2 regions of the Nitratireductor kimnyeongensis genome follow, and region 1 is predicted to be linked to the other one. Evidence: riboswitches for the same ligand, from Rfam matches in the RefSeq annotation. Region 1 holds a riboswitch; the other holds the start of a gene.
What was found. Region 1 has a riboswitch for S-adenosylmethionine ahead of metA (homoserine O-acetyltransferase MetA). Riboswitches for the same ligand answer to the same signal wherever they lie in the genome.
Positions count from the first base shown of each region.

Region 2: it holds a riboswitch for S-adenosylmethionine, as region 1 does, so the genes downstream of both, KW403_RS10900 (O-succinylhomoserine sulfhydrylase) here and metA (homoserine O-acetyltransferase MetA) in region 1, are expected to answer to the same signal.

Region 1 is NZ_CP078143.1:1,088,153-1,095,820, forward strand. Features, by position in the region: gene KW403_RS05095 (DUF2125 domain-containing protein) at 1-500, shown strand, start outside; gene KW403_RS05100 (prephenate/arogenate dehydrogenase family protein) at 504-1,439, opposite strand; gene hisC (histidinol-phosphate transaminase) at 1,443-2,543, opposite strand; SAM riboswitch at 2,661-2,738, shown strand; gene metA (homoserine O-acetyltransferase MetA) at 2,792-3,712, shown strand; gene KW403_RS05115 (omptin family outer membrane protease) at 3,900-4,865, shown strand; gene KW403_RS05120 (DUF1330 domain-containing protein) at 4,888-5,223, opposite strand; gene KW403_RS05125 (NAD(P)H-dependent flavin oxidoreductase) at 5,306-6,373, opposite strand; gene KW403_RS05130 (class I SAM-dependent methyltransferase) at 6,377-7,141, opposite strand; gene gloB (hydroxyacylglutathione hydrolase) at 7,246-7,668, shown strand, end outside.
Region 2 is NZ_CP078143.1:2,283,753-2,291,420, forward strand. Features, by position in the region: gene KW403_RS10885 (Hsp33 family molecular chaperone) at 1-458, shown strand, start outside; gene apaG (Co2+/Mg2+ efflux protein ApaG) at 451-843, opposite strand; gene KW403_RS10895 (CDP-alcohol phosphatidyltransferase family protein) at 1,035-1,640, shown strand; gene KW403_RS10900 (O-succinylhomoserine sulfhydrylase) at 1,648-2,838, opposite strand; SAM riboswitch at 2,888-2,965, opposite strand; gene KW403_RS10905 (2'-deoxycytidine 5'-triphosphate deaminase) at 3,049-4,140, shown strand; gene KW403_RS10910 (ion transporter) at 4,150-4,947, opposite strand; gene KW403_RS10915 (PhoX family protein) at 5,156-7,036, opposite strand; gene KW403_RS10920 (TonB-dependent receptor domain-containing protein) at 7,232-7,668, opposite strand, start outside.

The sequences.
Region 1 (7,668 bases):
CCCGGGCAGAAACGCTTCAGGCGCACGCGAGGCAGAACGGAAACGATCTCGACATCGCCCTCATTTCAGAGGCTCTGACAATCGATTCAGGACTTACAAACGGCAGCGTGATCCCGGCCTTCAATGGCGAATTGCTCGTGACCGTCGACAACGGCGTATCGCTGGCCGGCTTCGACGCGCCCGGACTGCGGGGCCGTTCAGGCACAATTGAGAAACTCAGCCTCAAAATAGCGGGCGAGGAGGCCGGCCTCATCCTGAAAGGACCGATCCATATCGCAGACAATGGCTTGATTGATGCCGAATTGCGGGTAACGGTCAACGAACCCCGGAAGATTGCACAGCTGGTTGGCGAGATCCTGCCGGAAAAGCGTGACGAGATCGCTGGAATAACTGCGGGGCTCGCCAATCTCGGCACGGCGCCGACCCTGCCGGTGAACATCCGCCAGGGCCGCGTTTTCGTCGGCTTTCTGCCGCTTGGGTCAATCCCGCCCGTGCAGTAGCGCTTAAGGCTTCTCGGGATGCGCCAACGCGTGCCGGCCGAAGTCCGGCACGTCGATATCCTGGCCCGCCTCGATGATCGACCGTCGGATCGCGCGCGTCCGGGTAAACATCTCGAAGAGTTTGTCGCCATCGCCCCATCTGATCGCGCGTTGAAGCGCGGAGAGGTCTTCGGAAAAGCGTGCGAGCATCTCCAGAATGGCATCGCTGTTGTGCAGGCACACGTCCCGCCACATGGTCGGATCGGAAGCTGCGAGACGCGTGAAGTCACGGAAACCGGAGGCCGAATACTTGATGACTTCCGACTTGGTGACCGCTTCCAGATCATCCGCAGTGCCGACGATATTGTAGGCTATGATGTGCGGCAGGTGCGAAACGATGGCGAGCACCATATCGTGATGCTGCGGATCCATGATGTCGACCATGGCACCACACCGTTCCCAGAAGGCCGTCAGAAGCGAGAGCGCATCGGAATTGGTATCGGGAAGCGGCGTCAGAATGCACCAGCGCCCTTCAAAAAGATCGGCGAAACCGGCATCCGGACCGGAATCCTCCGTGCCCGCGATCGGATGCCCAGGAATGAAATGAACGTGCTCGGGCAGATACGGCTCCATCTGCGCAATCACCGACGCCTTGGTCGAACCGACATCCGTGACGATCGCCCCCGGTTTCAACCCTGGTGCGATGGCTTGCGCTATCGCACCGGAAGCGCCGACGGGAACCGAGACGATCACCAGATCGGCATCCCGCACTGCTTCGGCCGGATCCTGTTCATAGATATTGCCCAATTCCAGTTCGCGCGCTCTGGAAAGAGTCTTTTCGCTCCGGCTCGAAATGGCGACGGTTGCAGCAAGACCGCCATGTCTTATCGCCCGCGCCAGCGAGGAACCGATCAGGCCGATGCCGACCAGCGCGATCTTTTCAAAAAGTGGGTCAGGCACAACTCAGCTTTCCATGAAATCCTTGAGCGCGGCAACGACGCCGCGATTGGCCTCTTCCGTGCCGATCGTCAGACGCAATGCATTGGGGAACCCATAAGGCACCACCCTGCGCAGTATATAACCGCGAGATCCGAGAAAAGCGTCCGCATCGGCTGCCGACTTGCCGCCATTCTCGGGGAAATGGATCAGCAGAAAATTGCCGACGCTGGGAGTGATGCGAAGACCGAGCTTACCAAGTTCCTCGACCAGCCAGGCACTCCAGGTTTCGTTGTGCGCAACAGCCCGTTCCACATGCGCCTTGTCGCGGATTGCGGCTGCGCCCGCCTCAATGGCCAACGCATTGACATTGAAGGGACCGCGCACCCTGTTCACCGCATCCACCACATGAGCCGGCGCATACATCCAGCCGATGCGGAGCGCTGCCATGCCGTGAATCTTGGAGAATGTGCGCGTCATCACGACATTCTCACTCGACGAAACCAGCTCAATGCCCGACTCGTAATCATTGCGGCGCACATATTCGGCATAGGCCGCATCCAGAACGAGCAGCACATTCTTCGGCAGACCCGCCTGCAGACGGCGCACCTCATCCACCGGCAGATAGGTGCCGGTCGGGTTGTTGGGATTGGCAAGAAACACAATGCGCGTCTTGTCCGTCACCGCCGCCAGAATGGCATCGACGTCCGCACGCTCATTGTCTTCCTTCACCACCACCGGCTTGCCACCTGCGGCCAGCGTCTGGATACGGTAGACAAGAAAACCGTGTTCAGTGAAAACCGCCTCGTCACCGGGCTTGATATAGGTCTGCGCGAGCAGGCCAAGAAGCTCATCGGACCCGTTGGAGCAAAGAATGTTGGCCGGGTTCAGCCCGTGCATCTCTGCAATGGCATTACGCAGCTTTGCGGCCGATCCGTCCGGATAGAGCTCAAGATGCCCCATCGCTTTGGAAATCGCCTCGGCAGCCGCAGGCGAGGGCCCGAGCGGAGATTCGTTCGAGGAGAGCTTCCACACCTTCGTTGCACCCGGAGCGCTTTCGCGACCGGGCATATAAGCGGCGATATCCATGACACCGGGCTTCGGTTCGGGACGGACGGACGTGCTCATTGAATGGTCCTGTTTTGAAAAACGGTTGAACGGATCCTCGACCCTACGGAGAAAATCCGTCCGTTGCTTTAGACCATGACGGCGATTGACGCAAAGAAAACACCGTCCTAAATAAAGCTCTCTACTCGTGGTGATTTGGCCGGTCGGCTTGCAGCCACGTAAAACAATTCGCTAAAAGGCCGTGCGAAGCAGAATTTGCTGAGACCGGTCGCGATTTCGCCGCCGGTCTTTTTTGTTGGAGCAAAACGATGCCGATCAAGATCCCCGACCAACTTCCCGCCCGCGATATTCTCGTGCGTGAAGGTGTGTCCGTGATGGACGAACAGACCGCGCTGCGGCAGGACGTCCGCCCTCTCCAGATCGGGCTCCTCAATCTCATGCCCAACAAAATCCGGACCGAGACCCAGTTTGCCCGTCTCATCGGCGCCTCACCACTCCAGGTGGAGTTGACCCTCGTGCGCATCGGCAACCATCGCGCCAAGAACACTCCGGAAGAGCATCTCATTTCCTTCTATGAGACCTGGGAGGAAGTGCGTCACCGCAAGTTCGATGGTTTCATTATAACCGGTGCGCCCATCGAGCTTTTGCCTTTCGAGGAAGTTACCTACTGGAAAGAGCTGGAAGAAATTCTGGACTGGACGCTGACCAACGTCCACTCCTCCTTTTATATTTGTTGGGGAGCCATGGCGGCTGCCTGGCATTTCCACCGCATTCCCAAATACACACTCGAGAAAAAAGCGTTCGGCGTGTTCCGGCACCGCAACAACGCGCCTGCCTCACCTTTCCTGGCTGGCTTCTCGGACGATTTTGCAATTCCCGTTTCGCGGTGGACCGAAGTCCGCTCTTCAGACATTCCTACTGACCGTGGCCTTCAGGTGATCATGGAATCGGATGTCACCGGCCCATGTCTCCTGACGGAAGATTCCGGCAATCGGCTCTATATGTTCAACCACATCGAATACGATTCCACCTCGCTCAAGGAGGAATACGACCGCGATGTTGCAGGGGGAACCGAGATAGCCGTCCCGCATGGATATTACCCGGACGACGATCCGAGCCGTCCGCCACTCAACCGCTGGCGTTCACATGCGCACCTGCTCTTCGGCAACTGGATTAATCAGGTTTATCAGTCGACGCCTTATGAGCTTGAACAGATCGGTCAGCGCTAGCAAACGCACACCGCTCCTTTCGCCCGATAGGTTACCAGACGCGCGATAAAAGCAGCGGGTCGAGAAGGAGCGACTGCTCGGAATACAACTTATTATTGCATATTATAATAATACACTAAAAAATTTAAGACAGTGATTTGATTGAGCTTTTTCAGAAGCTCTTGATTTCGACAATGGATAGCAACCGATGCACAAGTTTTTCATTTCTACAGCTTTTTTAATTTCCGTTCTGCCGACATCGGCTCCTGCGGCCGATCTCGCAATCCCCGACAGGCTGGAGGTGACCTCGCAGGACCATGCAGTCACCTTCATCGGAGGCGTGGGCTACACGTTTCTCGAGGCTGAAGAGATCGTCTACGATTCTGCCGGAAATCGCATCAGCGCGCTTTTCTGGGAGAGTGAAGCGCCTGTGCTGACCGGGGGCTTACGTGCGCGCCTTGCAGGCCCATGGACATTGACGGCCAATGCGACAGTAGGGTTATCCGGGAACAGCCGAATGGAGGATTACGATTGGCTCGATGCGTCGCCGAGCTATGCCTTCAACGACTGGAGCGATCGCTCCGTTCACCCTGATACGGATCTAGACCATTATTTCATCGGTGATATCGCACTCGGGCGGGATTTCGAGGTCCGGGATTCGATGACTCTCAATCTGCACGGCGGCTTCAAGTATACAGATGTCAAATGGACCACTTTCGGCGGATCATTTGTCTACAGCGAAGAAGGTTTCCGTGACGAACAGGGCGATTTCCGCGACGGTGAACGCGGCATCTCTTACCAACAGAAGTTTCCCGGAGTGTTTATTGGAGCAGAAGCCACTTCAAGGCACAAAGGCTGGACCTTTTCCCTCCAGGCACGTGGCGGTCTGAATTTCAAGGTCGAGGACGAAGATCACCACTGGTCGCGCGACCTGCGATTCAACGGTGATTTTGGCACCCTGCCATTCGTGTCCTTATCTGGACGCGTAGAACACAGCATCAACGGGAATGCGAGCCTGTTTCTCGCTGGAAGCTTTGATCAACACTTTGATAGAATAGGCGATGTGCGGATTTCGGAAATCGCTTCGGGCGCACCGCTCGAAGCGATCCGAAATAGTGGGGGCCTGGGGTTCCGTGCAATCACGCTCTCTGGCGGTTTCAAGATGAGGTTCTGAGCACACCCAGGCCCAGCGGATTTCACGCTTCTTGGAATGTGATCAGAACATCGCTTGCCTTATGGCCGGGATCGACCCCGTCTATTAGCAGGATATCGCCGTCCGAATGGTCACTGCGCAGGCGTTTGATGGCTTCATACGCCTGCGATATGTACCAGTCTTCAGCCTTCTGGCGACTAGGGAAGGCGATCACGATCAGGTCGCCCTCCCAGTTCCCTTCCCTCACATCCGGTTGGGCACCATGAATGATGAATTGCCCGCCAAACGGCTCCAGTGTTTCATCGATACGCTCCAGATACTCGATGATGGCCGGGCCGACGACCACATTGCGAAGATGACCTATGGCGTAAGCTGGCACGGACGGCACTCCTCTCTCAGAAACTGTTCGAGAGCACATTGGAGCGCCTTCCGAATGAAACCAATTACCCCTGAGGTAAACGTTATCCTCGCAGGAGTTTCTCGGCATCACGGGCCAGTTTGACGGTCAGTTCACCAGCCGGCATCGGCGCGGAAAGAGCCGCAGCCTGCCCCGCCCAGAGCGGCGAAAAATCACTCACACCCGCCTTCTCGGCAGCCGCACGCAACGGGCCCACTGCAGCCGTTGCCAATGGGAAAGCGGGAGCCTCCTCACTTATCGGCCCCACTTCGGAGACGAAGCGGTTCAGCAGTCCTCGGGCTGGACGCCCGGTGAACACATTGGTGAGCACCGTGCGGTCGTCCCGAGCCAGCGCAAGGGCATCCCGATGCCCCGGACTGGTGAGCGCTTCTGGCGATTGCAGATATGCCGTGCCCACCTGCACCGCTGAAGCACCAAGCATGAAGCAGGCGGCCACCGCCCGGCCATCGGAGATACCACCTGCCGCAATCACCGGAACGGAGACCGCATCGACCACCTGCGGCACCAAAGCCAATGTCCCCGGCTGCGTAGCAATATTCGGTTCGAGGAAGACGCCTCGATGCCCTCCGGCTTCCGCGCCCTGTGCAATGATGGCATCGCAACCGTTTTCCTCCAGGAAGCGTGCCTCCGCGACAGTCGTGGCCGACGCGATGATTTTTGCTCCAGTTTCATGAACACGCCGCATCGAAGCAGCATCCGGCAGGCCGAAATGAAAGCTCACCACCTCCGGGCGAAACTCTTCCACGATGGCGCAACTTTCCTCATTGAACGGATTGCGCCCGGCGCCGGCGGGCGCCGCGTCCGGGTCGATGCCGAACTCTGAGTAGAATGGCCGCAATCGCTCGCGCCATTCCGCCTCGCGCGTGGCATCGGGCGTTGGTGGCACATGGCAGAAGAAGTTCAGATTGATTGGCTTGTCGGTGCGCTTCCGGATCATCCCCATTTCGGACCGGATCTTATCCGGCGTCAGCATGGCACAGGGCAATGCCCCCAATCCGCCTGCCGCACTCACTGCAATCGCCAGTTCCGATCCTGCAGACCCGGCCATCGGCGCAAGGAGAATGGGAAGATCGATGCCAAACAGTTCAGTGATCCGTGTATCCCTCGCCATTGATCAGCACTCCCTTTCCTGTTTGCGCCTGACTGCACCGACGCGTGTGGCACCCTGCGGTGAAAGCACCGGCACGAAGACACGGCGCGATGCACGGGCCGTCACCGGCAACCCCTGATAAAGGCGCTTTTCAGCCTCCACCACCACGACGCCGGCGAAAATCGGCCAGAACCGCCGCCCCGCCTTTTCCAACAATTGATGGAGGCGCAGAACGAATCGTCGTTCGGAGGGCGGAAAATGAAGCGCATCGCCCCAGGCAGTCGCCGTAAAATTCGCTTCGCGCAATGCTTCTGCGAGCTGCGTTCTTGAATAGGGCCGACCAGTACCGAACGGTGTGTTCTCGAAACGCGCCCACATGCCGCGCCTGTTGGGCACGGCGATGATCAAGCGGCCGCCAGGTGCCAGAACGCGCCAGATTTCCAGAAGCGCCTGCTGGGGATTCTCCGTGTGCTCCAGCGCATGAACCATGAGCACCCGGTCGATCGAGGAGTCGGGCAAAGGCAATTCCTCTTCGAACACAAGCGCGGTTGTCGAGGGCTCACCTATCGGCCACGGGACTGCTCCCTGCATCGCCGGCATGAAAGCTAATGCGCGCTCCGCATCGGCGCCGAATCGATCGAGCCAGGGCAATGTGTAGCCAAGGCCCACAAGCCTTTCGCTGGTGCTCTTGGACCAGAGGGACGAGAGCGCCATGGCAAGCGATCGTTCAGCCAGGCGACCCAGCACCGAGGAATAGAAGGCGCGCAGCGCCACAATGTCCGAAATCATGGATGCGACGGTACCGCCCTTCCGCGACACCGGCAAGAATTGTCGCACCCGGCGTGACAAGCTGCCGCCATCGCCCTATCGTCCGGCCAGCAACGGAGAGATTCATGGCCCTCGAGATAGAACAGTTCATGTGCCGAACCGACAATTTCGGCATTCTGGCCCATGACACCGAAACAGGTGAAACAGCCCTGATCGACGCGCCGGAAGAGCGCGCCATCCTTTCAGCTATCGAGCGGACCGGCTGGCGCCCGACGATGATACTCACGACGCATCATCACCCGGATCACGTGGAAGCAAACCTCGCCCTGAAAAAGCGTTTTGGCCTGACCATCTCCGGCCCTGCTGCGGAAGCCGACCGCATTCCCGGGATCGATCACGCGGTGCGGGAAGGCGACACGGTTTCCGTCGGAACGCAAAGCGCGACAGTGATCGAGACCCCCGGTCACACGGCGGGCCATGTGAGCTATCATTTCCCAGATGCCGGCATCGTGTTCACCGCCGATACGCTCTTTGCGCTCGGCTGCGGC
Region 2 (7,668 bases), 1.2 Mb from region 1:
TTGCCAAGATGGTTTTGCCTGGCGGCGAGAGCGGGCAGGAACATTGGCGAGCAGGCGGTTTGCTTCTGCAGTTTCTTCCCAGCGCGCCCGAACGCATGCGCAGTCTCGATCTTCCCGGCGGCGACGGTGACGAGGATCACGAAGGATCCACCCATCCGGAAGACAATGCGTGGCAGGAAGCGCGTATGCTGCTTTCCACTGCGGAGATGACGGAACTCGTCGACCCCACGGTCGGGGCTGAACGCTTGCTTTACCGCCTGTTTCACGAGCACGGTGTGCGTGTTTATGAAGGCTCTGACGTGCGCGATGATTGTTCGTGTTCACGAGACAAGATCAAGGCTGTTCTGGATGGCTTCACACCGGAAGAGGTGGCCGACAGCATCGAGGATGGCGTCATACGCGTCACCTGCGAGTTCTGTTCGACCGAGTATGTCTTCGATCCGAAGGACTTCAGTTGATCCGGGCCGAGGCGCCGGGAAGATCAAGCGAGAAGGCGGGGATGTCAATTTCGAAAAGCGCCCCGCGCGGTCCTCGCATCGTGTAACGCCCCACCATGATGCCGGAGGGAGCGGTCAGCGGGCAGCCGGACGTATATGTGTAGCTGTCCCCCGGCTGTAGGACGGGCTGCTCTCCCACCACACCTTCTCCACGAACCTCCTGAACCCGCCCCGTCTCGTCGGTGATGTGCCAGTAACGCGCGACGAGTTGAACAGTCTCGGGCGAGTGGTTCGTGATCGTGATCCGGTAGGCCCACACGAAATGGCCGCTTTCGGGATCTGACTGTGCTGACAGATAGCTCGGTTCGGCGCTGACTTCGATTGATTGGGTAACAGCTCTGTACATGGCTCAAACTCGCATTGCGCGCACTCGACGCAGGAAGGATGGGGCCTTCCCGTGAAAGATCAAGAGCATAGCAGAGATGGCATGGCGGATCATGCATGAGGTTCGATGATCTTTCATGACGCCATTGTGAGCGGCATGAGAGGTCGAATGGCGATAAGCAAGGGGCAGTGAGAACAACACACTGGTGAAACATGCTTGACGGTTGGGCACATCGAAAGATCAACCCCGGATTATCTGCCGTAGCCACTCAGCTTGCGGGAGCGGGGGTGCGCGCCAATGCCGTCACCTATGCGGGACTTGCACTGGGGTTGGCCGCCGCCGCTGCCATTGCTTATCAGGGCTTTTGGGCAGGGCTTGCGCTCATTTTGGCCAGCCGCTTATGCGACGGGTTGGACGGAGCCATAGCCAGAATTCACGGCAAGACCGATTTCGGTGGTTATCTCGACATCGTTCTGGACTTTGCGTTTTACGGAGCCGTGCCGCTCGGCTTCATTATCGCCGACCCCGGCGCCAACGCAATCGCCGGCGCAGTGCTCCTGCTGGCGTTCTATGTCAATGGTGCCAGCTTTCTTGCTTACGCGGTCATGGCCGAAAAACGTCGCCTCAAAAGCGATGCACGGGGGGAGAAATCGCTCTTCTTCACCACTGGACTGGCCGAAGCGAGCGAAACGTTGGCCGTCTTCGTGGCCATGTGTCTCTTACCGTCCTGGTTTCCGGTACTCGCCTACGGTTTTGCCGCGCTCACCGCCTATACCACTGTTTCACGCATGGTTTTGGCGAGCAGGCGTTTCGGCTGAACGCGCTTCATATTGCGGCCAGCGCCCTTTCGATGTCGGCAAGAAGGTCGTCGCAATCTTCCAGACCGACCGACAGGCGCAGGGTGCCGTCACCAATTCCCAGTTCTGCCCGGGCATCATCCGACAGGTTCTTGTGAGTGGTGGTTGCCGGGTGGGTGATAAGGCTCTTGGCATCGCCGAGATTGTTGGAAATCTGGAAGATCCTCAAAGCATTCTCGAAGGCAAATGCGCCCTTTTTTCCACCTTTCAATTCAACGCAGATGAGCGTCGAGCCGCCCTTCATCTGCCGGGCGATGATGTCTGCCTGAGGGTGATCCTCGCGGCCCGGATAGATGACACGGGCGACCTTGGGGTGGTCGGCAAGCAGATCGGCGATGCGGCCGGCGCTTTCGGTCTGCTGGCGCACGCGCAGCGGTAGTGTCTCCAGCCCCTTAAGCAGCGTCCATGCGTTGAAGGGCGAAAGGCTGGGCCCGGTGTGGCGGAAGAAGTCCTGGAGATGCTCGTCCACCCATTCCTTGTCCGATAAGACGACACCACCCAGGCATCGGCCCTGACCGTCAATGTGCTTTGTGGCCGAATAGACGACCACGTGCGCGCCCAGTTCAAGCGGCTTTTGCAGGAGAGGGGTGGCGAACACGTTGTCGACAACGAGCCGCCCGCCGATTTCGTTTGCAAGGGCCGCGACGCCGGCAATGTCAGCCACTTCCAATGTCGGGTTGGTGGGACTTTCAAGAAAGAAAAGCTTGGTGTTGGGGCGTATGGCCGCTTGCCAGTTTTCGAGCTTCGCGCCGTCGACAAGTGTCGTCTCGATCCCGTAGCGGGGCATCAACGTCTCGACCACCCAGCGGCAGGATCCGAAAAGCGCACGGCCCGCCACCACATGGTCGCCGGCTTTGAGCGAGCAAAGCAGCGCTGCTGTGACCGCCGCCATGCCGGAAGACATGGCGCGCGCCTCTTCGGCGCCCTCCAGCGCGCACATGCGGCGCTCGAAGATATCGACGGTGGGATTGGCATAGCGGGAATAGACGAAGCCGGGTTCTTCGCCCTTGAATCGGGCCTCCGCAGCTTCGGCACTGTCATAAACAAAGCCCTGCGTCAGATAGAGCGCTTCGGAGGTTTCGCCAAAATGCGAGCGGGAGACCCCGCCATGAACAAGCGCTGTCTGTGGTTTCCAGTCGTTCTTGGAATTCTCTGTCATCGCTTAACCACCCATCAAAAAACCGGCCGCGAAAAGCCGCATGCCGGTCCGGTGATCGAGCGCGGCCTTTTAGCGACTTCTTTAACGTGGCTGCAAGCCGACCGGCCAAATCACCACGGGATAAAGCTCCATTACGCCTTCAAGCGCCTTGCGTCAACGACCAGCAACGCTAAACCTCGTTCAATTGAACTGCGTGCGTGGAGAGGGGCGTTGGCAAAAGCGGGAATTCTGCCGGACAAGGATATTGCGGCACTGTTCGACAATGGAGCGCTCGCCTCGGCTCGTCCGCTGGATGACGACCAGATTCAGCCAGCCAGTCTCGACTTGCGATTGGGCACTGTTGCCTATCGTGTACGCGCCAGCTTCCTGCCTGGGCCGAACCACCGTGTTTCAGAGAAGCTTGAGAAACTCAAACTGCACGAGATCGCCCTCGTCGAAGGAGCGGTTCTGGAGACGGGGTGCGTCTATATCGTCCCGCTGCTGGAGGGGCTCGATCTGCCCGATGGCATTTCGGCCTCCGCCAATCCGAAAAGCTCGACGGGACGGCTCGATATCTTCACGCGTGTGATGACCGACCACGGGCAGGAATTCGACAAGATCCCGGCCGGTTATTCGGGCCCGCTCTATATGGAAGTTAGCCCGCGCACTTTTCCGATCGTGGTGCGCACCGGCTCTCGCCTTTCGCAGATCCGCTTCCGTACCGGCAAGGCGTTGCTCGATGAAAGCGCGCTGGCGGATCTGCATGCGCGCGAGACGCTCGTTGCTTCGGAAGACCCCAACATCACTGGCGGTGGCATCGCGCTCTCGGTCGACTTGAGCGGTGGCGGCAACGGGCTGATCGGATACCGCGCAAAACACCACACGGCACTGATCGACGTGGACAAGCGCGACCAGCACGACATCGCAGACTTTTGGGAGCCACTGACAGGCGACGGTGCGGACGGCCTGATCCTTGATCCTGACGAGTTCTACATTCTCGTGTCGCAGGAAGCGGTGCATGTGCCGCCGCACCATGCGGCTGAGATGACACCGTTCGATCCGCTGGTGGGCGAGTTCCGTGTGCACTATGCGGGTTTCTTCGATCCCGGATTCGGCCATTCTTCGGCCGGTGGCACTGGCAGCCGCGCGGTTCTCGAAGTGCGCAGCCATGAGGTTCCGTTCATTCTTGAACATGGCCAGATCGTTGGCCGCCTCGTTTACGAACGGATGCTCTCACGCCCTGATGCGCTTTATGGCGCGGACTTGAAATCGAACTACCAGGGGCAGACGCTGAAGCTTTCCAAACATTTCCGCATGGCCTGACCGCAAAGGTCAGCGCTCTTCCCGCGCCTTTTCCGCGGCCATTGCCTGCACTTCTTTGCGGAGCGCGCGAATCTCGTTGAGGATGATCTCCTGCTCGGCCTGCAGGGCTGTGCGTTCGGCCGATGCCTCTTCATCATGCTCGGCCTGCATCGCCGAGACGATGATACCGATGAAGAGGTTCAACACGGTGAACGTGGTCGAGACGATGAAGGGAATGAAGAAGAGCCAGGCGAGTGGATAGACCTCCATCACCGGACGGACGATCCCCATCGACCAGCTCTCCAGCGTCATGATCTGGAAAAGCGAATAGGCGGAAAGGCCGATCGTGCCAAACCAGTCGGGAAACGATGTGCCAAACAGTTTGGTGGCCATCACTGCAAACACGTAATAGACCAACCCCAGAAGCAGCATGATAGAGCCCATGCCCGGCAGCGCCGAGATCAGTCCGCCGACCACACGCCGCAATGATGGCACCATGCTGACCAGACGCAAGACACGCAGGATGCGCAGCGCGCGCAACACAGAGAGCCCGGCGGTCGCCGGAACAAGCGCAATGCCCACCACAACGAGATCGAAGATTCGCCAGGGGTCGCGGAAGAAGTTCTGCCGGTAGACAGCGAACCGTGCGAGAAGTTCGGCGACGAAGACGCCCAATATGGCTTGGTCCAGCGTTTTCAACAGTGGACCAAATGCAGTCATGGCTCGTTCAGAAGTCTCAAGACCCAGCGTGATCGCGTTGACGACGATAAGGGCAGTAATGGCCGCTTCGAAGCGACGGGATTCGATCAGGCTTTTGAGCGCTTGCACGTTTGGGAGTCCGCTTGGCTTTTGGAAGAATTGAGCGGCACACAGGTGGGATGAATTCGGCAAAACGTCAAGCCGTGCCCGACAGTTCGGTCAGAATGCGCCTGCGGAGCGATCACCGGCAAAACGGGAGCCTCGTGCTCATCTCGATAAACGAAACCAGGCAGGAAGCGTTGCTTCCTGCCTGGTCCATCAATTGTAGTCGTTCAGGCTAGCCGATGACCTTACCGTCTTCCCGCCAGACGGAGATCACCGCTGAACGTGGCTTTCCATTACCGTCGGGCCAACTGCCGCCCGGATGCTGGATGCCGACGAATGCAACCTTGCGGTCGGCCGACCAGGTCAGACCGGTCACTTCTGCGCCGTTCGGAGCCGTCAGGAAGCGGGCGATTTCACCGGTTTCGGGGTTGCCAACCAGCATCTGGTTGTTCCCCTGTCCTTCGAACTCGCCCTCATTGCTGTCATCACCATCGGTCTGGATCCACAACATGCCGTCGGAGGAGAAAATCATCCCGTCAGGCGAGTTGAACATGTTACCTTCAGTGATGTTGTCGGATCCGGCATAGACATTGCTGTAGACCTTGGGGTTGCCGGCCATCACGTAAAGGTCCCAGGCAAACGTGTCTGCGCCATGGTCTTCACCCTCGGGCCGCCAACGGACGATCTGGCCGAAATTGTTTGTCTCACGCGGATTCGGGCCGCCGGCGGGTTGTTCGTCGCCACCGGCATTGGCGGAAACGCCCCGGTTCTTGTTGTTGGTAAGCGCGCAATAGGCTTCAACGCGAAGCGGGTTGGTGGCAATCCATTCTGGTCGGTCCATGGTGGTTGCACCGACCTTCGAGCCTGCAATGCGAGCGAAGACAAGTATCTCCTCAATCGACATTCCCGTGCTTTCGGGTGTCAGGGGCAGCCATTTGCCCTTCATGTCGTCATTAAACTTGGCGACGTAGAGCGTTCCGTCTGCAAGAAGCCCGTCCGTGGCTTGCCCCTCGGCCCAAGTGCCATTGGACACATAGCGATAGATGAATTCGCCGCGCTCGTCGTCACCCATATAGACGACGACGCGACCATCCGCTGCCTGCACCATTGCAGCATTTTCATGTTTGAAACGCCCAAGCGCCGTGTGTTTCACAGGCGTGGAATCGGGGTCGAGCGGGTTGATCTCCGTTACCCAGCCGTGACGGTTCGGCTCGTTGGGTTCCTTGGCGAGATCGAACCGCTCGTCGAATTTTTCATAGGCATACCGGCTCTCGCCGCCGATACCGTAGCGCACTTCGCCTTCCGTGGCTTCGCGCTCACTGGTCGTGCCGAAGTAGCCATTGAAATTCTCTTCGCAGGTCAGATAGGTGCCCCAGAGAGTCTTGCCCGAGCCGCAATTGTTCATCGTGCCTTTCGGCGAGAGACCTTCCGGATCTGCGTTCGTTTTCACGAGGTCGGAGCCCGCCGCCGGGCCATCCATCGTCATGGGAGTTTCATGCGTGATGCGGCGATTATAGGGGCTGTCGAGCACCACGGCATAACCATCGCCGGTGTCGGCAATCTCCATCACGGTCACGCCCTGCATGTTCTTAAGGAGCGTCACTTCGTCCGCGTTGCGGGGCATGCCTTCGGCTTCGGCCGGCAGGTTGATCTCGGGGTTCACATATTCGGAGTTGATGGCAAGGATTGTCTTGTCACCATCTATGAAAGTCTCCATGCCGTCTGTGTTCTCGCCGAACACCTTGTCCGACATGTCGACGGCAACGCCATTCTCCGCTGAATAGGAACCTTCCGCTTCCTTGAAAAGCGGGTCGCCCCAGCGCACCAGGGGCTTCCAGTTATACCCGGCAGGAACGTGTATTTCGTGGTCGGTCGCGATCCCGATAGGCTCAAAATTGAACGCCGCGCTTTCTGCCTTCGCAGTTGAGGTGGTAGAGAAGACGCCTGTTCCCATGGCGGCTGCAGCAGAGCCGAATGCCAGAACACCACCAAGAAAGCCACGACGCGAAATGGCGCGCTCCACCACGGCGTCAAAACCATTGTCCTCGGGGCGCGGGTCGCGCATCTCGTCGAATTCGTCCCATGACAGGCGAACGATATCCTGCTTGTTCATGACTGCAGTCCTCTGGCTGTTTGGCTGGATTGCGCCGCCGGTGGCGACATCTGCCGGTAACCGTAGCGAGTGCATGCGACAGGATTTTTACAGGACTGTGTTCAGGTGGTCGAACGGATGAGCCGAAAATGGGAAGGGCCGACCATCGTCGTGGCCGGCCCCGGTTTCAAGGTCTCTATTGTAGTTTCGGCAAGGTCAGAACTTCACAGCCGTATGGAATGTGAAGGTCCGGCCCGGCGCATAGACGGGTTCGATTCCGCCACGGTTCGAGCTCGCGGCAAAGCCGGTGCGCTCGAAATAGGTTTTATCGAACAGGTTCTCGACGCCGACACGAATCGTCATGTTTTCATAGGATGGCGGCGTCCACTCGGCATAGGTGTTGACGACGGTATAGGCAGGCTGATCGTAGAACCCTTCAGCCGCGGCATAGGCATCGGAGATCTTCCCCGCCCAGGCCAAGGATGCGCCCAGCTTCAGATTGTAGTCCGGGATCTCGTGATCGATATACAACGTGGCCATATCGCCAATCGGCATGAAGGTACCGCTGTTGGGAAGGGCGGTGTTGTCTCCAATCGTCACCTTCGCCTTTGTGAAAGTCGCGCCGATCTTCGTGTTTTCCCAACGATACCCGG